One region of the Rhodococcus sp. NPDC059969 genome, then DNA from elsewhere that is predicted to be linked to it. Evidence: riboswitches for the same ligand, from Rfam matches in the RefSeq annotation. Region 1 holds a riboswitch; the other holds the start of a gene.

Region 1 (11,431 bases):
CGCGAAGTGCAGTTGACGGTGTCCGCCGTCCGATACAACGTCGCGGGCGTCCCACGCCGTGGAGTGTGCTCGACGTATCTCGCAGATCACGCTGACGGTGATGACATCGGAATTTACGTGCAGAAGTCGACTCACTTCCGGCCTCCGTCCGATCCCGAGACCCCGATGATCATGGTCGGTCCGGGGACCGGCATCGCGCCGTTCCGCGCTTTCCTGCATGAGAGGAGGGCGTTGGGGCACACGGGTCCTAACTGGCTGTTCTTCGGGGAACAGCATGCGGCGACCGACTTCTACTACCGCGAAGAAATCGAAGAATTGCGGAAGGACGGTTTCCTGACCGAACTCGACCTCGCATTTTCCCGGGATCAAGCCGACAAGGTCTACGTGCAGGACCGGATGCGTGAGCGGGGCGCGCTGCTGTGGGAGTGGCTGCAGAAGGGCGCACATTTCTACGTCTGCGGCGATGCCAACCGGATGGCCAAGGACGTCGACAACGCCCTCAACGGTGTAGTTGCTCAACACGGAAAACTGGCCCCTCGTAGTGCCGAGGCGTATGTGAAGGCTCTTTCGGCGGAGAAGCGTTACGTCCGAGACGTCTACTGACGCCGATCAGACAGCGCCCTTGAACCCATGCTGGCGCCAGGCCTCGTACGTCACCAGGGCCGCAGCGTTGGACAGGTTGAGGGACCGGCGTCCGGGAAGCATCGGGATACGCAGACGCTCCGTGATGTGTTGGTCCGTCAGCACTTCCTCGGACAATCCGGTGGGTTCGGGCCCGAACAGCAGGACATCCCCGGGTTGGTAGGCGATATCGGCATACGACGTGGTCGCGTGCGCGGTGAAGGCGAATACGCGAGCGGGGGTGACGGCTTCCCAGGCAGCGGCCAGGTTTTCGTGGACCGTGACAGTCGCCAGATCGTGGTAGTCCAAGCCTGCGCGCTTGAGCTTCGGCTCCGACAAGTCGAACCCGAGAGGGCCGACCAGGTGGAGTTCGCAACCGGTGCCTGCGACCATGCGGATCGCGTTTCCGGTGTTGGGTGGGATGCGGGGCTCGTGGAACATCACTCGGAACACTCGAGGAACTGTACCGGGCGGCATCTCGGTGCCCGCGTTTGCGAGAAGAGCGGTCGAGAAGTGTGGGCGAATTGGTAACAAACCGGCCAGTCCGTGCGAACCTATTTCCGGCACTCTTCTCAGAACGGACTTTTCATGAACCCTCCCGCCGGTTGGAACCCCGACCCCTTCGACCCCACGATCGACCGTTACTGGGACGGTCAGCAGTGGACCGCACAGACACGACCCAAGGGCGTCGACGCACCTACTCAAGCATTCGGTACTCCGACGCAGGTCTTCGGTGCACCGGGATCGGCGGCGCCGGACGCAAACGCCGAAGAAGGAAGCAAGCGGCGGAAGTGGCCGTGGATCGCCGGCGCAGCAGTCGTGGGGCTGGTGGCCATCGCTGCGGCGACGGGGGCGGGCAAGTTGGAGGAATCGACGACGCCCGCTGTGACCTCTTCGACGACAGCTGCAGCGACGACAACCAAGAGCACTGTCCCGTCGACGACAAAGACCACAACGTCGTCCGCCCCGCCGACCACGACTACAGCGACGACGCTGCCGACCACGACAACCACCGTGGCAATCGTGCCGCTGGTGCCTCAGGTCCCGGAGACCACGACAACGCCGTACGTTCCGCCCGCTCCGGCCTACACGCCCCCGAAGACAACAGAACCGGCGTACGTACCACCGAAACCGTCGGGAGGAACGGTGAATCCGGGGTCGTTCTGTTCGACCCCTGGAGCAACAGGCGTGACAAAGAAGGGCACTCCGATGGTGTGTGGGATCGGTAGCGACGGACGAGATCGCTGGGTGTCGGCCGGCTGATTGTCGGCTGCCATCAGGGGCGCTGAACCGGTGTCGGTGCGGCGGGGCAGTATGGACGGCATGCTCCCCGAAGAATCCGACGATGTCGTCGGCGAAGACTATTCAGACGCGCGGCTGGCCGGGCAGAAGTGGCGTCAGCGCACTTTCACCAACTGCAATTTCCGAGACGCCGATCTCACCGGACTCACGACGGAGTCGGTGGTGTTCACGGATTGTGATTTCACCGGCACCGATCTGGGGGAGTCCGTACATACGGGAACGGCGTTCCGATCCTGCAATTTTGCGCGGACCAGCCTGTGGCACAGCACGTTCCGGAACTGCAGTCTGCTCGGGTCGACGTTCGACGGTTGCCGCATCCGGCCGTTGACGCTCGACGAAGTCGACTTCTCGTTGACCTCACTCGGCGGGGCGGACCTGAGGAAGATCGACTTCACCTCATGCCGCTTCCGTGAAGCGAACCTGGTTCGGGCCGACATGCGGGGCGCGGTGCTGGCGTCCGCGGATCTGTCCGGTGCTCGCACGGGTGGACTCAAACTCGAAGGTGCAGACCTGCGCGGTGCGCGGATCGATCCGAGCCTGTGGACGTCCGCATCCGTCGGAAACGCACAGATCGAGTTGATGCAGGCGGTGGCGTACGCGTCGGCGCACGGTCTTGTCGTCGACATGAAGTAGTGACGCCTAGCTCTGCAAGCGCTCCTCGAGGCGCACGGTCACCCGCTCGCCCGTGTCCTTGCCGATGGCTTTGCGCAGATCGGCTTTGACCGGCAGCTTGTGGTTACCGTCTCCCAACGCCATGAACGAACTCTGGAACGGATGTCCGTCGATCGTCCCGCGCACCTTGACCAGGCCGCGGGTGCCGAAGAACTCGGCGGACTCCGGCCAGATCACATAAGTCCACCCGCCCTTGGCGTCGCTCTTCTGCAGGGTGGCCGTGAATTCCTTGTCCAGCAACATGATGTCGGTCCTTTCGAGCTCGTCCCAGTCGATCAGCGGATGAATTCCCGAGCAAGGAGATCCATCAACAGTCCGTCCTTCCACACACCGTGGCGATCTCGCGAGTACTCGCGCATCACCCCGACGTCCTTGAATCCCACAGATCGGTAGCACGCGATGGCGACGGAGTTGTCGACCTCGGGGTCGATGACAAGACGGTGGAATGCGAGGTCGTCGATCAGATGGGCACACAGCACCCGTATCGATTCGCGACCGAACCCTTGGCCGTGGAAGTCGGGATCGAGAAACAAGTCGAGCCCGGCGTGGCGGAAGTCGGGGTTGTCCTCAGCTTCGTACCACTGGATGAAGCCGATCAGTTGGTCGCCGTAGAAAATGCTGTAGCGCGTGGTGCCGGCCTCCGGCGCCGCAGGCCAGTCGTCATCGGGATTTTGCCACCACTGCACGACGTCCGGGTGCAGGTGAATTGCCCGCAGACGGGCGTGATGATCGGGCGCGAGCGGGGAGAGGACCACTCTCGGGCCGCGTAGTTCCGGAGCCGTTGTCACTCATCGACCCTAACCTGGAACAATGGTCGCCGTGACTGCAACGATCCTCGACGGCAAAGCTACCCGCGACGAAATCTTCGAAGACCTGAAGGTGCGGGTGAGCGCTCTGAAGGCAGAGGGCATCACGCCCGGCTTGGGCACCATTCTGGTAGGCGACGACCCCGGATCCGCTGCTTACGTGCGCGGCAAGCACGGCGACTGCGCCAAGCTCGGTATCAATTCTTTGCGACGCGACCTGCCTGCCGACATCACGCAGGAACAGCTCAATGCGACGATCGACGAGCTCAACGCCAATCCCGAGTGCACCGGCTACATCGTACAGTTGCCGATTCCCAAGCACCTCGACGAGAACGCGGCCCTCGAGCGCATCGACCCAGACAAGGATGCCGACGGCTTGCATCCGGTCAACCTCGGTCGCCTGGTGTTGGGCAAGGAAGCGCCCCTTCCGTGCACCCCGCGTGGAATCCTGCATCTCCTGCGTCGCTACGAGGTGCCGATTGCAGGCGCACACGTGGTGGTCGTCGGACGAGGCATCACGGTCGGTCGCCCGATCGGACTCCTGCTGACGCGTCGTAGTGAGAACGCCACGGTCACCCTCTGCCACACAGGTACCCGCGATCTCGCAGCCGAGGTTCGCCGCGCCGACATCATCGTCGCTGCCGCCGGCGTTCCCGGTCTCATCACCGCCGACATGGTCAAGCCCGGAGCAGCGGTTCTCGATGTCGGTGTCAGTCGCACCGACGACGGCCTGCGCGGCGACGTCGCAGCCGACGTCAACGAGGTTGCCGGGTTCGTCTCACCCAACCCCGGTGGTGTCGGGCCGCTGACCCGCGCGTTCCTGATCACCAACGTGGTCGAGCGTGCCGAGCGGGTTCTGGCCGGAGTCTGAGTCCGATGTCCTCACTGGTCGGCCTCGCGAAGAAGAATCTGCCCATGCTCGCGGTCCTTGCCGTGATCGCGGCAGCTGTTGTTCTCGTGCTGGCCGACCGGTGGCGCCGCGGTGCTCTCGTCTTCGGTGTTGCCGTCATCATCGGTGCTGCCGCGCGGTGGTTCGTTCCCGAGAATCGTGTGGGGTTGCTTGCCGTGCGTGGGAGGGTTTTCGACACTGCGGCGATGGGCGTCATGGGAGCGTTGATCGCGACGCTTGCCCTGACCATCGATCCGCTCGGTACCGACTGAGAAGGTCAGTCCCCGTAGAACGAGCGGATGTCGATGTCGCTCAAAGGGATCCACTCCGGTGACTGTGCGGATGCCGACTTCTTTCCGGCCTTGTCCGGTTCGCTTCGCAGCGTAACTGCGAGGACCGGTTCCTCGTCGATTCGCCCGGCCAGGGCGTAGATCGCGGCGAGATGGTGAACGCACGGCGAGCGTCGACCTGAGCAGTCGCAGCTGGCAATGCACTCCGAAAGATCAACGGCTACTGCGATATTTCGAGACAGTAGTTCGGTGACGACGCTGTCCGGTAGTTCGCCGGTGGAGACGGATCTGTTGGCCTTTCCCGCCGAGCGGAGAAGGCTCTTCACTGCAGCGATTTCGGATTTGGTCCACAGCGGGACACCAATCGTCACCGACGAGGTTCTTGCTTTGGTGCTCACCTCGGCGATGACGGTCCCCGATGAGACCACGGTGAATTCCACCGACCCGTTGCGTGCGAGGGTACGAGCCGTCGGCAGGGACGGGTTCGGACCGGATGCCGCGGTCCGTTCCACCGTGCGCAGCCACGCCCGACCCCAAGCGGTGACACCGAATTCGTTGGCCATCAGATGATCACCGCGCCGTCGAGTTCGAGAAGTTCACGCAATTCGGTGTCGGGAAGATCCGCCAGGGCGGCCTCCACGTTGCCGGAAACAGCATCGGCTACAGCTCGTTTCGACTCGTGCATCGCTGCGATGTGATCCTCCACGGTTCCGCCCGTCACCAAGGTGTGGACGTTGACGGTGCGCTTCTGGCCGATGCGGTGTGCCCGGTCGGTTGCCTGATCTTCGACGGCTGGGTTCCACCACCGGTCGTAGTGCACGACGTGACTCGCGCGAGTGAGGTTGAGGCCGAAGCCGGCGGCGCGCAGGCTCAGAATCAGAACCGGCGGGGAATCCGCGTCGTTCTGAAACGCGTCGACCATCCCGTCGCGCTTGTCGGTGTTGAGGCCACCGTGAAGGAAAGGCACGGCACCGATTCCCAATTCGGATCCCAGGTGCCGGGAGAGCATCTCGCCCATTGTCCGGTACTGCGTGAAGATCAGCGCGCGATCGCCGTCGTCGACGATCTCGGCGATCATTTCCGTTGCGCGGTCGAGCTTTCCGGATCTTCCGTCAAGGTCGTCCGTATCGCCGGTCACCTGTGCGGGGTGATTGCATACCTGTTTGAGGGTGGTCAGCAGCGCAAGGATGTTACCGCGTCGGGCAATTCCCGTGCCCAATCCGGTGTCGAAAGCATCGGCAACTGCCGACCGATAGATCCGCGCCTGTTCCGATGTCAGAGTGCACGAGATGGTGGAGAACTGCTTGGGCGGAAGATCCTTGGCCACTGTGTCTTTGGTTCTGCGCAGAATGAAAGGATCGATGACCGCGGCAAGCCTGGTCGCCGCAGTGGCGGATCGACCGGATTCGATCGGGACGGCGAAGCGTTGACGAAAACGCGCGCGAGTTCCGAGGACTTCGGGATTGGCGACCCGAAAGAGTGACCACAATTCTTCGAGACGGTTCTCCACCGGCGTGCCGGTCATCGCCACCTTGACGTCGGCCGACAACCGCATTGCCGCTTTCGCAGCGAGGGAAGACGGGTTCTTGATCTGCTGCGCCTCGTCGAAGATCACCGAACTCCAGTGGATCGGGGTCAATTGGGCCGTGTCGGAACGCAAGACGCTGTAGCTGGTCAGAACAGTGGTGCCGGCGGGGATACGCGTGGGAAGTGCGCGAGCAGTCCCGTGATGAACATGTAGTGGCAGATGCGGAGCGAATCGCTCGATCTCGCGGCGCCAGTTTCCGATCACCGAGGTGGGACACACAACCAGATGCGGGCCGTCGTCGGCGCGGATCGCGATCATCGAAATCGCTTGCAGTGTCTTACCCAAACCCATCTCGTCGGCCAAGATCCCACCGCCCGAACCCGACAGCGCCGTCAGCCAGGCAACTCCCTGCATTTGATACGGGCGCAGAGTCGCCTGAATCTTTGCTCGGCGAAGGCTGTCCAGGGCTGTACGCGCATCCGTGAACAACCGCACCGTGGACCGGGCGCTTCGGATCTTCGTGTCGTCGCGGTCGATCGCTGCATGCGCCGCGGTCGGAATGTCATGTGCGCCGGTCTCGACGACGCGCTTCCACGCGAGCAACGACGGTCCGAGGTCGCCGCGACCTGCATCGAGGTTGTGGAAGGCGTCGATCGCGGCTGTGAGGTCGAGCAGTTGCGCTTCGACGTCGGTTGCTGTGATCGACTCGTCGACCGGGATCGCAAGCCTGCACACGCCCGGCGACCCGGTCGGCATCCCCAGTGCCGACAGTCGCGCTGCCGGGTCTGCGTCACCCCAGAACGCGAAGGACATGTGCTCGGGAATGTACGTAGCCTGCAGGCGCGTCGAGCATGGCTGATTCACGTTCGCCGATGCTAGCCGCGCCGGTTCACGTTCGCCAATGAAAATGTCGGGAAAACCCGCAGATCAGCTGTGGTTTTCCCGACATTGACGAATTCTGAAAATGTGGCTCTGTGCCGGATCAGCGAGCCGTGCGTGCGAACTCCATCGTTCGGCGAAGCAGTCCGGCGACGGCGTCCGCCTCCGTCAGGAATCCGTCGTGGCCGTCCTTGGACTTGAGAATCTCGAGGCCGCTGCACGTGGAAATTCCGTCGGCGATCTCCTCCTGCAAACGGAGGGGATACAGCCGATCCGAATCCACGCCGCCCACGACGACCGGTGCCGTGATCGATGCCAACGCCGCTGCAACGCCGCCGCGTCCTCGGCCGATGTCGTGCCGGTTCATGGCTTCGGTCAGGAGGACGTACGTACTCGGGTCGAAGCGGTCGACCAGCTTGTCCGCCTGGTGTTCCAGGTAACTCTGCACAGCGTATCGTCCACCGTTCCACGGGTTTTCGTCGTTCTGGGCGGAGTTCTCGAAGCGCGCATCCAGTTCGGACTCGGTGCGGTACGTCAGGTGCGCGATGCGGCGAGCGATGCCGAGTCCGGCGCGAGGTGCCCGGCCCGATCCGTGATAGTCACCGCCTTGCCACTCGGGATCGGAGACGATGGCAGCGATCTGCGTCGTCTGGGTGCCGATCTGATCTGCAGTCGCCCGTGAACCGGTTGCGAGAACCAACGCGGAGCGAATGCTGTCCGGGTAGGTAACTGCCCATTCGAGGGTGCGCATGCCGCCCATGGATCCGCCGACCACAGAGGCCAACTGGTCGATCCCGAGGAGATCGACGAGCTTCTTCTCCGCCGCGATCTGATCCCGGATGGATATCTCCGGGAACCTGCTGCCCCACGGCTTGCCGTCGTCGGCCAGTGAACTGGGACCGGTCGTGCCGCGACAGCCACCGAGGACATTTGTTGCGATGACGCACCATTCGCCGGTGTCGATCGGTTCGCCGGGGCCGACCATCCCGTTCCACCAGCCGGGGGAGGGCTGATTTGCGGAGATCGGACCGGTGACGTGTGAGTCTCCGGTCAGTGCGTGCTCGACGAGTACGACGTTGTCGCGGTTCGGGGACAGCTCACCCCACCGCTGAACGGCGAGCGAAACCGAGGGGAGTACCGCGCCGCTCTCGAGTTCCAGGGCGCCGATGTCGACGAACCCCACCTGGCCGTCGGCCGGGGGCAGGAGGTCGATCCTGGGCTCCAATTCGTTCACGGTCACGAGTTTGCCACCGCAGCCAGGCCGACGGTGAGATCAGCGAGGATGTCGTCGATTCCTTCGATGCCGACCGCGAGGCGGACGAGCCCGGGCGTGACACCCGAAGCGAGCTGCTCTTCGGGGGTGAGCTGCGAGTGCGTCGTCGAGGCGGGGTGGATCACGAGTGAGCGAACGTCACCGATGTTGGCGACGTGGCTGTGCAGCGTCAGGGCGTTGACGAACTTCTTGCCCGCATCGATCCCGCCGGGCAGCTCGAAGGTGACGATGGCGCCGGTCCCCTTGGGCGTCAGCTGCTTTCCACGTTCGAACCACGGTGAGGAGGGGAGTCCCGCGTAGGAGACGGAGGCCACCTCGCCGTGGCCGTCGAGGAACTCGGCGACCTTCTGTGCGTTGGATACGTGGCGCTCGATGCGCAGGCTCAAGGTCTCGATGCCCTGCGCGATGAGGAACGCGTTGAACGGTGCCACGGCGGAGCCGAGATCGCGCAGCAGTTGGACGCGCGCCTTGAGTGCAAACGCCGGGGCACCCAGGTCCGCGAAGGTGACGCCGTGGTAGCTGGGATCCGGGGTGGTGAAGTTGGTGTGGCGACCCTGCGTCCAGTCGAAGGTGCCACCGTCGACGATGACGCCGGCGATCGCGGTGCCGTGTCCACCAAGGTATTTGGTGGCGGAGTGAACGACGATGTCGGCGCCGTGCTCGAGTGGGCGGAGCAGGTACGGCGTCGCCACGGTGTTGTCCACGATCAACGGAAGACCGTTCTCGTGGGCCAGCGACGAGATGCCAGGTAGATCGAGGATGTGGTTCTTGGGATTGGCGATCGTTTCGCCGTAGAACGCCTTCGTGTTCGGGCGAACGGCTTCGCGCCACTGCTCGAGATCGTCGGGATCCTCGACGAACGTGACTTCGATGCCCAGCTTACGAAGTGTGTAATGCAGGAGGTTGTACGTGCCGCCGTACAGGTACGGGCTCGAGACGATGTGATCGCCGGCCTCGGCGATGTTGAGGATCGCGATGGTCTCGGCAGCCTGACCCGAGGACAGGAGGAGTGCGGCGACTCCGCCTTCGAGGGCGGCGATCCGCTGTTCGACGGCGTCCTGCGTCGGATTCATGATTCGCGTGTAGATGTTGCCCGGCTCGGCCAGCCCGAACAGTGCGGCAGCGTGATCGGTGCTGTCGAAGACATAGCTGGTGGTCTGGTAGATCGGCAGAGCGCGCGCATTGGTGGCGGTGTCCGCTGTCTGCCCGGCGTGCACCTGCTTGGTCTCGAACGACCAGTTCGCGGTCGGATCCGAAGCTGCTGCGGCGTCGGCTGTGTTGTCGGTCATGATTTGTTCACTCCAGTGGTCTGACGGATAGATGTCGGACGGGGGCGAATGATCGCCGCCCCGTGCTGGGGTCTATCTACAAGTGCGACACATACTGAAATACCTCCGTGGGGCTCGGCCCGGTCTGGGGTCCGTCCCTGTCGGACCCGCGCTTGTCACCCGAATTGCGGTGGAACTGCGCGAGCAGATCCACGTCGGGAAACCTGGTCATCACCCGGGGCACCCCACCGCGGTTGGAGGGTTGCCGTCCAGCGAGCCGGGGCTTGACGCTGGCACTCATGACCAAGTCGGATTCTACCGGGAAGTGAGCGCAGTCCTGACACGGGGCGAAATGTGAGCCGCAACCGCACGCGCGGCAGAGCGACGTAGCCCACTAGCAGGCAAAAGTTACTCGTGAGTAGAGACCGGTGAGTGGACCTGCCGGTTGCGGCCTCACGGGTTAGCAGTACGCTTGTCTTGTTTGGGACTCATCTCCCGAGATCAGTCCACACCGTCTAGGTTTGATAATCGAACCGTTCGCGGACCCACTCACAAAGTGTGACCGCAACCGTGTAACCAGGGAAACTTCCTAGGAGGACGCGAAGCACCCATGTCCAAAATCAAGGTTGAGGGCACCGTCGTCGAACTCGACGGCGATGAGATGACGCGCATTATCTGGCAGTTCATCAAAGACAAGTTGATCCATCCGTATCTCGATGTGAACCTCGAGTACTACGACCTCGGTATCGAGTACCGCGACGAGACCGACGACCAGGTCACCATCGACGCAGCGCACGCGATCCAGAAGCACGGCGTCGGCGTCAAATGCGCCACGATCACGCCGGACGAGGCACGTGTCGAGGAATTCGGTCTCAAGAAGATGTGGCGTTCCCCGAACGGAACGATCCGCAACATTCTCGGCGGCACGATCTTCCGCGCACCGATCATCATCTCCAACGTTCCGCGACTCGTTCCGGGCTGGACCAAGCCGATCATCATCGGCCGTCACGCATTCGGCGACCAGTACCGCGCCACAGACTTCAAGGTCCCCGGCCCCGGCAAGGTGATGATCACCTACACGCCCGAGGACGGCAGCGCACCGATCGAGCACGAACTGGTCAACTTCCCCGAGAACGGCGGCATCGTTCAGGGGCAGTACAACTTCAACGATTCCATCCGTGACTTCGCTCGCGCGTCGCTCACCTATGGTCTGCAGCAGAACTACCCGGTGTACCTGTCCACCAAGAACACCATTCTCAAGGCGTACGACGGTGCCTTCAAGGACATCTTCCAGCACATCTACGAGACCGAGTTCAAGGCTGAGTTCGATGCCGCAGGTCTGACCTACGAGCACCGCCTCATCGACGACATGGTCGCTTCCGCACTCAAGTGGGAGGGCGGCTACGTCTGGGCATGCAAGAACTACGACGGTGACGTCCAGTCCGACACCGTGGCCCAGGGCTTCGGCTCGCTCGGCCTCATGACGTCGGTTCTGCTCACGCCGGACGGACGGACCTGTGAGGCAGAGGCTGCTCACGGCACCGTGACGCGTCACTACCGTCAGCACCAGCAGGGCAAGCCCACCTCGACCAACCCGATCGCGTCCATCTTCGCGTGGACCCGTGGGCTCGAGCACCGTGGCAAGCTCGACAGCACCCCTGAGGTCATCGGCTTCGCGCAGGCGCTCGAAGACGTTGTCATCAAGACCGTCGAAAGCGGCCAGATGACCAAGGACCTCTCGATGCTGGTCGGCGGCGATCAGGGCTACCTGACCACCGAGGAGTTCCTCGGCGCACTCGACGTGAACCTGCAGAAGGCCATGGCCGCGAAGTAGATTCACCGCTTCACCTTTCGAATGGGACGTCCGGGAAACCGGGCGTCCCATTTGTGTTCGCGGTCTCAC
Region 2 (11,431 bases), on a different contig from region 1:
CGCGAAGCTCGATCTCTCGTTCCAACTCGCGAACGACGACCTTGCCGAGACCACGCTTCCGATAGTCGACCGATGTCCAGATTCTCTTCAATTCCGCAGTGGTGGAATCGAATTGGCGAAATGCACCACCGGCAATCGGCACATCCTCGTGGGTGAGCACCAGCAGCGCCCCCTGCGGGTACGCAAATTCTTCTGCCGGGTACGTGGTGAGATCCGCGAGCATCGCTTCGCGAGTTCCGCCGTATCGCGAGCTGTATTCGAGCGCCAACTCCGCGATCAGTGGAGCCGCCAAGGGATCGTCCTGCGATACCGAGTAGACCTCTACCGCGCCGATGCCCTCGACCTGCCGGGTCCCGAGCTCCAGTGCCACAACACTTTCCTCCATGAATCTGGTCAACGCTCCCCTAGCCGAAAAACTTCCGGAGCGAGAGCGGTTCCCTCGACGAGGTTCGATACAAGGTCACCCAGGGCCGGACCGAATTTGAATCCATGACCCGAGAATCCCGCCGCGACCGTGACGGCGCCGACTCGGTCGATGACGAAGTTACTGTCCGGCGTGCTCGTGTACAGGCACGTGATCGACTCGACGTGGGTGGAATCAACGCCGGGCAACCACGACTCGGCGTACTCGACCAATCGTTGCTCTCCGTCGACATCAGGGGTGTAGTCGCGGGTCTGTGGAGTCACGACCGGCCCGGTCGCGTGTTCGCCGATCTTGATGCCGTCCTCGGAACCGAGTCCGTAGATCCCCGCGGTCTCCAGCTGCGCACCCGTGTGGTGAACGAAACTCGGCCACTCGACTCCCGGGTCCAGCGGTGCAAAGTGGGCCGGTTGTTCCTGCGTCGTGCGCAGCGCCGGGAGCACGATCTCGGAACCGAGTCCGCTGTCTGCGATCAGGTCCGCAGTCCACGCACCGGCCGCGATCACGACCTGACGAGCCGCGAGCGTTCCGCCGTCCGTCACCACGTCCACGCCGTACGACGCTCGCGCGAGTGCCAGTACCCGAACGTCGTGACGGACCTCGGCACCGGCGAACACCGCTCCCGCTTTCAGCGCGGTCACGGCGCGGTCCGCGTGCAACCGGCCTGCATCGGGGTGATGGAGCACGGTGGTGTCGAATCGCAACCCCGGCCAGCGGGCGGACGCCTCGGCAGGAGTGAGGATCTCACCCTTGATGCCGGCCTCGACCAATATCTGCGCCTTGGACTGCACTGCCTGCGGCAGACCGTGATCGACGGCACCGGTCAGTTCCAGGAACCCGATGTCCGTGGTGGACTCCAACTCCCGCCACAGTGGCAGCGCGTCGGCCGCCAATCCTGTGTACAGGTGATTGTCGTAGGCCTGACGGTAGATGCGCGAAGTACCGTGCGATGCACCGTGCTTGTGCCCCGGCCCGAACTGTTCCAGCTGTACGACGCTGTGTCCGCGCGCCGCGAGCCGCCATGCGGCGGAGGACCCGACGAGTCCTCCGCCGATGACGATCACATCGAGAATCTCACTCATGGACGAGAGCTCACTTGGTCTTGGGAAGGCCGGGCGGGTTGATCAGAGACTTGTCGACGGCTTCGCTGGTGATGTTCCAACGCTCGAGGATCTGCTTGTACGTACCGTTCTCGATCGTGTGGTTGATCGCGTCGTTGACGGCCTTGATCAACCCGTTGTCCTTCTTCACCAGCACCGCGATCTGTCCTTGCAAAGTGTCGCCGGCACCGGAGAACTCACCGACAACCTCGGTTTCACCCGACTGCTTGGCGTGGAACTGCGACGACGGGTTCGGGCCGAAGTAGGCGTCGATTCGGCCGGACTGCAAGGGGAGGTAGTAGTCGGTGGTGTTCTGGTAGTAGGAGATGTCGGTGGGCGCCAGGCCGGCCGCGACGTTCTGCTCACTCCACTTGACCAGCAGTGCTTCCTGATTGGTACCAGAGGAGACGGCGATCTTCTTGCCGGCGACGTCCTTGGGTTCCTTGATGGAGATCCCGGCGCCCTTCTTCGCTTCGAAGGCGAGGGTGTCGAGTCGGTAAGTGGCGAAGTCGTACTTCTCCTTACGCTCCTCTGTGACAGTCACATTGGAGAGGAAGGCGTCGGCCTCGCCGGAGTCGATGCGGACGAAGTTCTGTGCCCAGTCCGCTGTCTGCAGGTCGACCTTCAAACCGAGAACGTCACCGATCAGGTAGGCGAAGTCTGTCTCGGAGCCGATGAGGGTGGTGTCGTCGTCGGCGTAGAAGCGAAGCGGCGGAGCGGAACCGGCACTACCGGTGACTCGCAGCGTGCCGCGATCACGAATGTCCTGAGGAACCTCGGCGGCGATGGCATCCACCTTGTCGGTGGTGATGCGATTCTGGTCGGCGGTGAGGTTGTAACCCGCGGCCGCGGTGACCTGGGCGCCGTCGGACTCGGCGTCAGCGCTGCTGCACGCAGCGCTGAGCAGTCCGACGGTGGCAAGAGCCGAGATCAGAAAAGTCGCGCGACGGGATGGGGAGAACATCAATTTTTCCTTCCGGGAATGAGTCTGGGTCGCGTCAGAGGACGAGGGAGAGAAACGCTTTGGTCCGTTCGTGAACCGGATTGTCGATCACCTGCGACGGCGGGCCCTGTTCGACGATGACGCCGCCGTCCATGAAGACCGCGGTGTCCGCCACCTCCCGAGCAAATCCGACCTCGTGCGTGACGATCACCAAGGTGGCGCCGTCGCGGGCAAGCTGGGCAAGAACTTCGAGGACTTCGCCGACCAACTCGGGATCGAGCGCCGACGTCGGCTCGTCGAAGAGAATCACAGCCGGACGCAGTGCTAGCGCTCGCGCTATCGCTACGCGCTGTTGCTGGCCACCGGAGAGCTGGCGGGGATACTCGTCGGCCTTGTCTCCCACTCCCACTCGCTCGAGCAGAGCACGGGCTTCGCGGTAGACCTCGTCACGGTCTCGTTTCTGGGCCGAGAGCGGTGCTTCCACCACGTTCTCCAGCGCAGTCAGGTGCGGAAACAGGTTGAAGTTCTGGAACACGAATCCGATATGTGAACGCTGCTTCAGGATCTCGCGGTCACGCAGTTCGTGAAGTCGATTTCCCTTGCGCCGGTATCCGATCAGTTCTCCGTCGATCCGTACGGTCCCGCGGTCGACCTTCTCGAGGTGATTGAGGGTGCGCAGCAAGGTGGACTTACCGGAACCGGACGGTCCGAGAATGACGGTCACTTCGCCCTTGCGAACCAGGAGATCAACGCCGGCAAGTACTTCCAGCGTGCCGAACGACTTGTGGATTCCGCGCGCTTCGACGGCGTACACCGTCTCTTCGGCCAATTCTGCGGTCATCGGGTCGCACCTCTCGGAATATCGAGACGCGCGTCACGAATCTCTTCGAACTTCTTGCGCGCCTTCTGGATCGGAGTCAACGGAAGGGCTCGGGCGGATCCACGTGCGTAGTGGCGCTCAACGTAGTACTGACCGATCGAGAGCAACGTCGTGAGGATGATGTACCAGATTGTGGCGACCATCAGCAGGGGCACAACTCGTCCGTTGCGGCCGAAGATGACCTGCACCTGGTAGAACAGTTCGGCGATCGCCATGGTGGAGACGATGGACGTTCCCTTGAAGAGTCCGATGACCTCGTTGGCGGCATTGGGGAGGATCGCCCGCATCGCCTGCGGGAGAATGATCTTGAAGAACTGGCGACTGCGCGGAATACCTAGCGAGTGAGCTGCTTCGATCTGACCGTGATCCACCGAGATAATTCCGGAGCGGATGATCTCGGCCGAGTACGCGGCCTGGTGCAGTGCCAAACCGATGACTGCTGCAGTGAATCCGCCGATCACACCGCTGACCTGGAAGGTGAAGAACTCCGGTCCGAAAGGTATTCCAAGAGAAAGGGTCTGGTACAGGTACGTGATGTTGAACCAGAAGAGCAGCTGCACGATGAGCGGAATCGAGCGGAAGGCCCAGATGTAGGTCCAGGCGATCACCTGCAGGACCGGGTTCTTCGACAACCGGCCGAGTGCCAGGAAAACACCGAGCCCGAATCCGAGGATCGTCCCCCACAGGGTCAGTTTGATCGTCATCCACAACGCGGCAAGCACCGATTTCGCGGTGAAGTACTGCGCGAACGTCGGCCAGTCCCAGCCGGGGTTGACGACGAGGCCGTGAATGAATTGAGCAAGCAAAACCAGCACGACCGCGCTGATCACCCAGCGCAACGGGTGCCAGGTACGAGCAACGACAAGTTCCGAGTCGGGAAGCTGCGGCTCGGCCACCGACTTTTCGGGGCGGACATCGGTGGGCGCGCTCACGGCGCACTACCTGACGGAGTGGACATCACGAATAGACCTTTCGGGAAATGGGAACGCAGCTGTGTTCTCGAGGTGGCGTACTCGAGTTGCGAAGACGACGACAGTTCGGTCGGTGACAGTGAGGTCAGAGACAGTGACACGAAGCGGTGCGGCACAGATCGATGTGACGACGCCTGTGCGCAGCGTGCGAAGTGGAACCCATGTGATGCCTTCCATCGGTCCTGGCGGTAGCACCCGCTCCCGATCACTCGGGGGGTTGCTGCGACGTCGACGAGCCAGGTCTCTCGGTCGCTCTGGATGGTGAGCAAAGACTAGACGCGAAATCCCGAGTCGTCAAATGTTGTATTTCCCTGCACTGCAAGGGAAATGAAGGTCGCTTCATGTTGAAATCGCACTGATTTCAACGGTGTCCGAAACCTTGGTCGCCGTGTTCAATGGAGTGTTCGAATCGAGACCGGGACCGCCGTCCGGACTGACTTTTCCTCTGCCGTACCGTCTGCGGAGTGAGTGGAATCGACGCTTTCTTCATCTTGTTGGCCGGCATCGGTGCGGGCGCGATCAATGCCGTCGTCGGCAGTGGAACGCTGATCACGTTTCCCACCCTGGTCGCCTTCGGGATGCCGCCGGTGACCGCGACCATGTCCAACGCGGTCGGGCTCGTCGCCGGCGGGGTTTCGGGCACGTGGGGATACCGGCGTGAGTTGTCCGGGCAGTGGGATCGTTTGAAGTGGCAGATTCCCGCGTCGCTCGCCGGCGCACTCCTTGGTTCGTGGTTGCTCATGCACCTACCCGAGAAACTGTTCGAGACCATCGTTCCGGTGCTGCTGATCCTGGCTCTCGCACTTGTCCTCCTCCAGCCACGTATCCAGGCGTGGGCGAAGAAGCGTTCCACCGAAGAGACGACGCTGTCCACCAAGAGGCTGATGCTCCTGACCGCGGGCACCTTTGCCGTCGGCATCTACGGCGGCTACTTCACCGCCGCGCAGGGCATCCTCCTCATCGGTGTGATGGGTGCCATCCTCCCGGAAACCCTCCAGCGCATGAACGGCGCGAAGAACCTGCTCTCACTGCTCGTCAACATCGTCGCGGCCGGAATGTACATCACTCTGGCCTTCGACCAGATCAATTGGGCAGCAGCGGGTTTGATCGCTGTCGGCTCACTCGGTGGCGGCGTTTTGGGCGCCCGCTACGGACGACGCCTGTCCCCCACTGCACTGCGATACACGATTGTCGTCGTCGGCCTGATCGGCTTGTGGCGTCTTCTCGCTTGACCGCCCACATCTGGCGGCACCCGCACATACTGGAGATATGACCAGAACAGACGATCAGACCGGTTGGACCTACCTCATGGACATGGACGGGGTTCTCGTCCACGAGGAGCACTTGATACCCGGAGCAGACACGTTCCTGGCAGAACTGGCGTCGAACGACATTCCGTACATGGTGCTCACCAACAACTCCATCCGCACCCCGCGTGACCTGCGAGCACGCCTCCTCAATTCGGGACTCGACATCCCGGAGAAGTCGATCTGGACGTCAGCGCTCGCTACCGCGACCTTCCTGGCCAACCAGCGTCCGGGCGGCAGCGCCTACGTGGTCGGTGAATCGGGCCTGACCACTGCACTGCACGACATCGGCTACGTCCTGACGGACAGCGACCCCGACTACGTCGTCCTCGGAGAGACGCGCACGTACTCCTTCGAGGCGATCACCACGGCCATCCGCCTGGTCGAGCGTGGATCGCGGTTCATCGCCACCAACCCCGACGCCACCGGACCGTCGCGCGACGGCTCTCTCCCGGCCACGGGCTCGGTCGCCGCTCTCATCACCAAGGCAACCGGACGCGATCCCTACTACGTCGGCAAGCCCAACGCCTTGATGATGCGGTCCGCCCTGCGGTCCATCGGCGCACATTCGGCCAACACGTTGATGATCGGCGACCGCATGGACACCGACATCGTCTGCGGCCTCGAAGCCGGACTGCAGACGATTCTGGTGATGACCGGAATCTCGACCCGCGCGTCGGTGGAGCTCTACCCGTACCGCCCGACCATCGTCCTCGAGTCGGTCGCGGATTTGGTCGGAATGACAACCGATCCATTCCGTAGCAACGCAAACAATTGAAGGAATTGTCAAAAGAATGGAAAGTTGGTAATTAACTGGTAAAAAACAGCGAGTTTGCCAGGATCCGACTCGTCCCGTTTGTCCAACTGGACAAACAAACGGTTTTCTTCGCACCAAAATTACATACTGATAGTTATCCGCAGGTCAGAGCCACTTTCAATTCTCCAGAGAATGTGGATCACAGTCGAAAAAGAAATTTTGGAAAAGTAGTAACGAATCGTTTGCCGTGGCTGATACTCATGTCTGAACGACCCATTTCGGGTCCCAGACATGAAATGAGATTTTCATGAAGAAGCAGACCAAGGGCGCGATCGCTGCTGCGGCGGCCGGTGCCCTCCTCCTCGGCGGTGCCGGCTCGCTCGCAGTGTGGAGCGATTCGGCCGATGTCAGTGGCGGCGGACCCGTCACGTCCGGCGCACTCGACCTGAGCGCTTGCGCACCGGTTGGCGGCGGTTGGAACTCCCTCAACCCGACGAAGACCGCGATCACCAATATTTCGGCCTACCGCATCGTCACCACTGAGAGCATCGAATACACCTGCGACGTCACGGTGACTGCAGTCGGAGATCGCCTCGCCGCTGTTCTGACCGCCGACACAGCCGGAATCGTTCCAGGTGCCAACAGCGCCGAACTTGCCGCGGCGGTGCAACCGGTTACCACGATCAAGGATGCAGGTGGCAACCCGATCTCCCAGATCACCAAGGTGCAGAACAATACCGTCGTCCACGTCGGGGTCCGTCTCAACTTCACCGATGTGGCCAACCAGGTCGCGCAGAACCAGTCGCTGAACTTGTCGGCACTGAAGCTGGTCGTCACTCAGACAGCACTGACACCGGCCCCGTAATTTCATGAGGAAAAAGGTCTGGGGAGCGATCGCAGTCGCGGTGGCTGCTGTAGCGGTGTTCGCATCGTCGCAGCAGTCGCTCGCGCTGTGGTCCGATTCGGCGAGCGCGAATGGCGGCACGGCAACTGCCGCCAGCGTCAACCTCACGGTTGGTACCTCTACCGGAACCAGTGCGGCGTACCCATTGTCAACGCTGACGACCGGAATGACTCTGGTAGTTCCTGGTAATACGGTGCAAGCGCCGCTGACAGTCAAAAACTCGGGAACCGACCCCTTGCAATGGCGAATGCAGGCGACGACACTACTGACCGAATTCACCCTGACCACATACGGAGTCGCCAACGAAGGCGCCTGCCCGGCTGGAGTGAACACAGCGGCCCCGGCAGTCACCCCCCTGATATCGGGTTCGATGAACGCATCGCTGCAATACCCGGTTTCACCGGCGTACATGCCGAGTCCGCTGGCCTCGAACGCAACTTACGTCCTGTGTTTACGGCTCACAGTAGGAACTCAGTCGGTCTCCGGAGCAACAAACACCGCTACCTTGACGTTCCAGGCAGGTCCGGTATGACAAAGCACTCCACGAAGCGCGAACATACCGGCCCGCTCTGGTGGATCACCTCGATCGTCAGTTGGACACTGCTGCTGGCAATTTCGGCGGTTATCGTCGCGACGATCGTCGTCCCCTTCTTTGCCGGAGCGCAGCGCTTCACGATCCTGACCGGTTCGATGCGCCCGACGTACAACCCTGGATCACTGGTAGTCGTCAAACCTGTCGATCCGTCCGAACTGGGGATCGGTACACCTATTACGTACCAGCTGGAATCGGGTCAGCCGACCGTCGTCACGCACCGGATCATCGCCACAAGTGAAAACCAGAAGGGTGAACGAACTTTCATCACCCAAGGCGACGCGAACGGTGAACGCGACGAGAAAGAAGTACGGCCAGTACAGATCCGGGGAAAGGTCTGGTACAGCCTTCCGTATCTCGGCTACGTCAACACTTGGCTCACCGGAGAGCAGCGCACCGTGATCGTGGTGATAGTCGTGACGGCACTACTGCTGTACGCGGCCTACATGATGATCAGCGGCATCCGTGACGGCCGGAAGGAGCGAGCTCGCGCCCGATTGGCTCCTGGCCCTGCACCTTTCGAGCCCATTGACGCCGCCAAGATCGAGAAAGGCCAGCACGATGCCCTCGCACCCTGACCGTCCGGCTCACCGGTTTCGTCACTTGTTGACCAGCACGCGCTTTCGCGCGCTGCTCGCTTTGGGGATGGTGCTGGGTGTCGGCGGTGTGACCACACTCGCAGCCTGGACATCCTCCGCCACGGCAACCTCGGGCAACATCACGACCGGGTCGATCAATCTGAACTTGAACACCACAACGCAACCCGAGCTGACCACAACACTGAACTTCAGCCAACTCGGCAAAACCGGGATGATTCCGGGAGATTCGAACACCGCGATCCTCAAGGTCAACAATGTCGGTGCTGGGGCGACCCTTCCGCTGAAGTACACGATCACATCCACGAGCAACGGTGCGTTGACGACCTTTTTGCGGATGACGGTGTCGTCGAACGGAACTGTGGCAAACAAGTGTGCCGACGGAACCAATGTGGTGTCCTCCTTACCCCTGACACTGACTTCGAATCAGGCTGTCGGCACCGCCGACCGCCCGCTGGCGGCCGGGGCTACCGAGAATTTGTGTGTCTCCGTTCAGCTTCCCGCGAGCCCCATGCCGCCGAAGAGCAGTTCTTCGAGCATCGTCCTGACCTTCACGGCAAAGGTGTGAGCACAGTGGCCCAACACACGAAGTCACCCTCGAACACTTCAAAGCCCCGCCGCGTTCAGGAGGTCTTGCTTACCCTCGGTGCCCTCGCCGGACTGGTATCGATAGTCTTCTTCGTCGCCGGTCTGGCTTTTGGTATCACTCCTTTGATCTTCAAGAGCGGATCGATGTCTCCCACGATCGATACCGGTGCATTGGCATTCGCGCGTACCGTGCCCGCATCCGAAGTTCAGGTCGGTGACATCGTCAGCGTGTACGACAGCCAAGGCGTTCGAATCACCCATCGCGTCGAAACGATCGAGCAGCAAGGCAACAACCTTGCAATCGCAGAACTGCGCGGTGACGCGAATTCTGTCTCGGATCCGGACCCCTATGTGATCACTGAGGCCGATCGAGTCCTCTTCAGCGTGAACCGACTCGGCTACGTCGCCGTGTGGTTGTCAGGTTCCAGCGGCTTTGTTCTGGGCACGATCGCAATATGCGGTCTTGTCTATGTTGCCTTTCGTCCCCAGAGAACGGGCCCACGATCCGGCGACGATGCCCCGGACACTGCAACTGAGGGGACCTTGGCGAAACACCCGAGGAATGCGCGGGGCGACTCTCATGCTCTCAAGTCGATAGTCGTGTTGGCGACGGTCGGGCTCAGCGTAGCTGGCGCGACCAACGTCGGCGGTACGCAAGCCGCATTCACCGGCATGGCGACTGCAGGTACGGCTCAATTCCAAACCGCGGCAACGTTCCCCGCGCCAGCGGTCGCTCCCACATCGGTGTCGTGCGCGACCGTAGGATTTCTGGTTGCCACGGGAGTCGATATCTCCTGGCCTGCCGTCAGCGGGAATTCGTATCGGCTGATCGTGCGAAATCCCACTACCAATGCGATTCTCGGATCGAACGACTACACGGCATCATCGACAGTGGGCACAGTGCGGTACGGCTCACCCAATGGTATGACGGTTCCTTTCAATCTCATCGCCGGCCTGTATAATGTCGAAGTCCACGGCTTGAGCGGAAGCAACGTCACCACCGACTACGCAGGATTCCAGTTCGGCATTCTTTTGACATTGCTCTATTCGTGCAACCAAGCGATCCCGTACACAGCGGGTGCCGCTGCAGCCCGCATCGCCGCATCGCCCCCGGCGCCAGAAACCACAACGCCGTCTGGCACGGCTACAACATCCGTAACCTCACCGGCTCCAACCGTCACGACTGAGCCGAGCGCATCGCCAACCTCACGAACTGCAACACCTACCGGCTCGACTGCGCCCTCGACAATCACCTCGTCACCGCCCATAACTACTCCGTCGACAACGACAACGACAACGACGACCGTGCCACCAATCACGACCACTCCGAGCGAGGTCCCCGTCGGCGCCCCGGTGACTACTCCCGGTCTCAGCGCACAGAAGCTCTCGACTACCAGTGGAACCGTTGTGTCCGTGTCGAATTCATCAGGCACTGAAGTCTATCGAGGTACCGTCGACAGCGACGCTGTCCTGCATTGGCTCACCGGTACCGATCAGTTGTACGTGATCACCACGTCCGGAGTCTCCGTCATCGACAGTTCAACGGGAGTCTGGGCCGAATCTCCTGCCCCGAGCGAACTTCCGGACGAGATCAAGGCGCTGGTGCCCTGATGAAAAAGACGACGAAAGCTGCCATGGCAGTCGCCGCGGCCGGTGCTGTACTGCTCGGTGGTTCGGGGACATTGGCGAAATGGACGGACAGTGCGACGCTGACCAGCGCCGCTGTGCAGTCCGGGACTCTCGATCTAGGTGCATGCGTGACCACGAGCGGCGGTGGCTGGTATTCACAGATCTACGTCAACGCGCCCACCAACCCGAATCCACTCGTGCCTATCCCGAACATCACTACCTATCGACTCAAGCCTGGATTCAACTACACGTATTTCTGCGATTCGAAGGTCTTGGCCACCGGTCCCCGGTTGAGAGCCAATGTGACGGTCGACAAGACCAAGTTGAGTGGCGGGCTCGCGACCGCCAGTGTCGATCTCCGCACCTACGTCACCGATCAGAGCAACAATCTGCTGTACGACAGCACAGCGCCGACGCCGAACCTCATCCCAGTCACGTCGGCATTGAACAACACCAACCTGACGGCGCAGGTGCTGTTCACGATCTACCCGAGCGATACCACGAGCTCAGGACTCACACTGAATACGACGGCGTTGACAATCGACGTCAAACAATTGGGACTCACGCCCGCGCCGTAGAACGCCTCGCCCAACTAAGATCGAGGAAGGCGTTCCACGGGTTGCGTTCTACGGCTTCAGCCGAGGGCCCGCTTCAGATCAGCCAACAGATCGGCAGTGTCTTCGAGCCCCACGGACAAGCGCACGACGCCATCCGTAATACCCACTGCTGCGCGGCCTTCCGGC

What was found. Region 1 has a riboswitch for S-adenosylmethionine ahead of ACFWAD_RS15445 (bifunctional o-acetylhomoserine/o-acetylserine sulfhydrylase). Riboswitches for the same ligand answer to the same signal wherever they lie in the genome.
Region 2: linked by a shared signal. The riboswitch ahead of ACFWAD_RS25640 (putative leader peptide) and the one ahead of ACFWAD_RS15445 (bifunctional o-acetylhomoserine/o-acetylserine sulfhydrylase) in region 1 are both predicted to bind S-adenosylmethionine.

The regions. Positions count from the first base shown of each region.
Region 1 is NZ_JBHWUF010000004.1:350,244-361,674, reverse strand. It holds gene ACFWAD_RS15500 (molybdopterin-dependent oxidoreductase) at 1-603, shown strand, start outside; gene ACFWAD_RS15495 (tRNA (cytidine(34)-2'-O)-methyltransferase) at 610-1,074, opposite strand; gene ACFWAD_RS15490 (DUF2510 domain-containing protein) at 1,210-1,884, shown strand; gene ACFWAD_RS15485 (pentapeptide repeat-containing protein) at 1,936-2,556, shown strand; gene ACFWAD_RS15480 (DUF1905 domain-containing protein) at 2,563-2,838, opposite strand; gene ACFWAD_RS15475 (GNAT family N-acetyltransferase) at 2,871-3,383, opposite strand; gene ACFWAD_RS15470 (bifunctional methylenetetrahydrofolate dehydrogenase/methenyltetrahydrofolate cyclohydrolase) at 3,415-4,272, shown strand; gene ACFWAD_RS15465 (DUF3017 domain-containing protein) at 4,278-4,562, shown strand; gene ACFWAD_RS15460 (hypothetical protein) at 4,568-5,143, opposite strand; gene ACFWAD_RS15455 (DEAD/DEAH box helicase) at 5,143-6,972, opposite strand; gene ACFWAD_RS15450 (homoserine O-acetyltransferase) at 7,091-8,227, opposite strand; gene ACFWAD_RS15445 (bifunctional o-acetylhomoserine/o-acetylserine sulfhydrylase) at 8,224-9,549, opposite strand; SAM riboswitch class IV at 9,693-9,833, opposite strand; gene ACFWAD_RS15440 (NADP-dependent isocitrate dehydrogenase) at 10,139-11,362, shown strand.
Region 2 is NZ_JBHWUF010000012.1:32,938-44,368, reverse strand. It holds gene ACFWAD_RS25665 (GNAT family N-acetyltransferase) at 1-385, opposite strand, end outside; gene ACFWAD_RS25660 (FAD-dependent oxidoreductase) at 394-1,503, opposite strand; gene ACFWAD_RS25655 (ABC transporter substrate-binding protein) at 1,514-2,485, opposite strand; gene ACFWAD_RS25650 (amino acid ABC transporter ATP-binding protein) at 2,520-3,305, opposite strand; gene ACFWAD_RS25645 (amino acid ABC transporter permease) at 3,302-4,276, opposite strand; gene ACFWAD_RS25640 (putative leader peptide) at 4,401-4,478, opposite strand; SAM riboswitch class I at 4,486-4,580, opposite strand; gene ACFWAD_RS25635 (sulfite exporter TauE/SafE family protein) at 4,780-5,547, shown strand; gene ACFWAD_RS25630 (HAD-IIA family hydrolase) at 5,585-6,400, shown strand; gene ACFWAD_RS25625 (alternate-type signal peptide domain-containing protein) at 6,687-7,244, shown strand; gene ACFWAD_RS25620 (hypothetical protein) at 7,249-7,815, shown strand; gene ACFWAD_RS25615 (signal peptidase I) at 7,812-8,453, shown strand; gene ACFWAD_RS25610 (SipW-dependent-type signal peptide-containing protein) at 8,482-9,039, shown strand; gene ACFWAD_RS25605 (signal peptidase I) at 9,105-10,670, shown strand; gene ACFWAD_RS25600 (alternate-type signal peptide domain-containing protein) at 10,670-11,266, shown strand; gene ACFWAD_RS25595 (O-succinylhomoserine sulfhydrylase) at 11,323-11,431, opposite strand, start outside.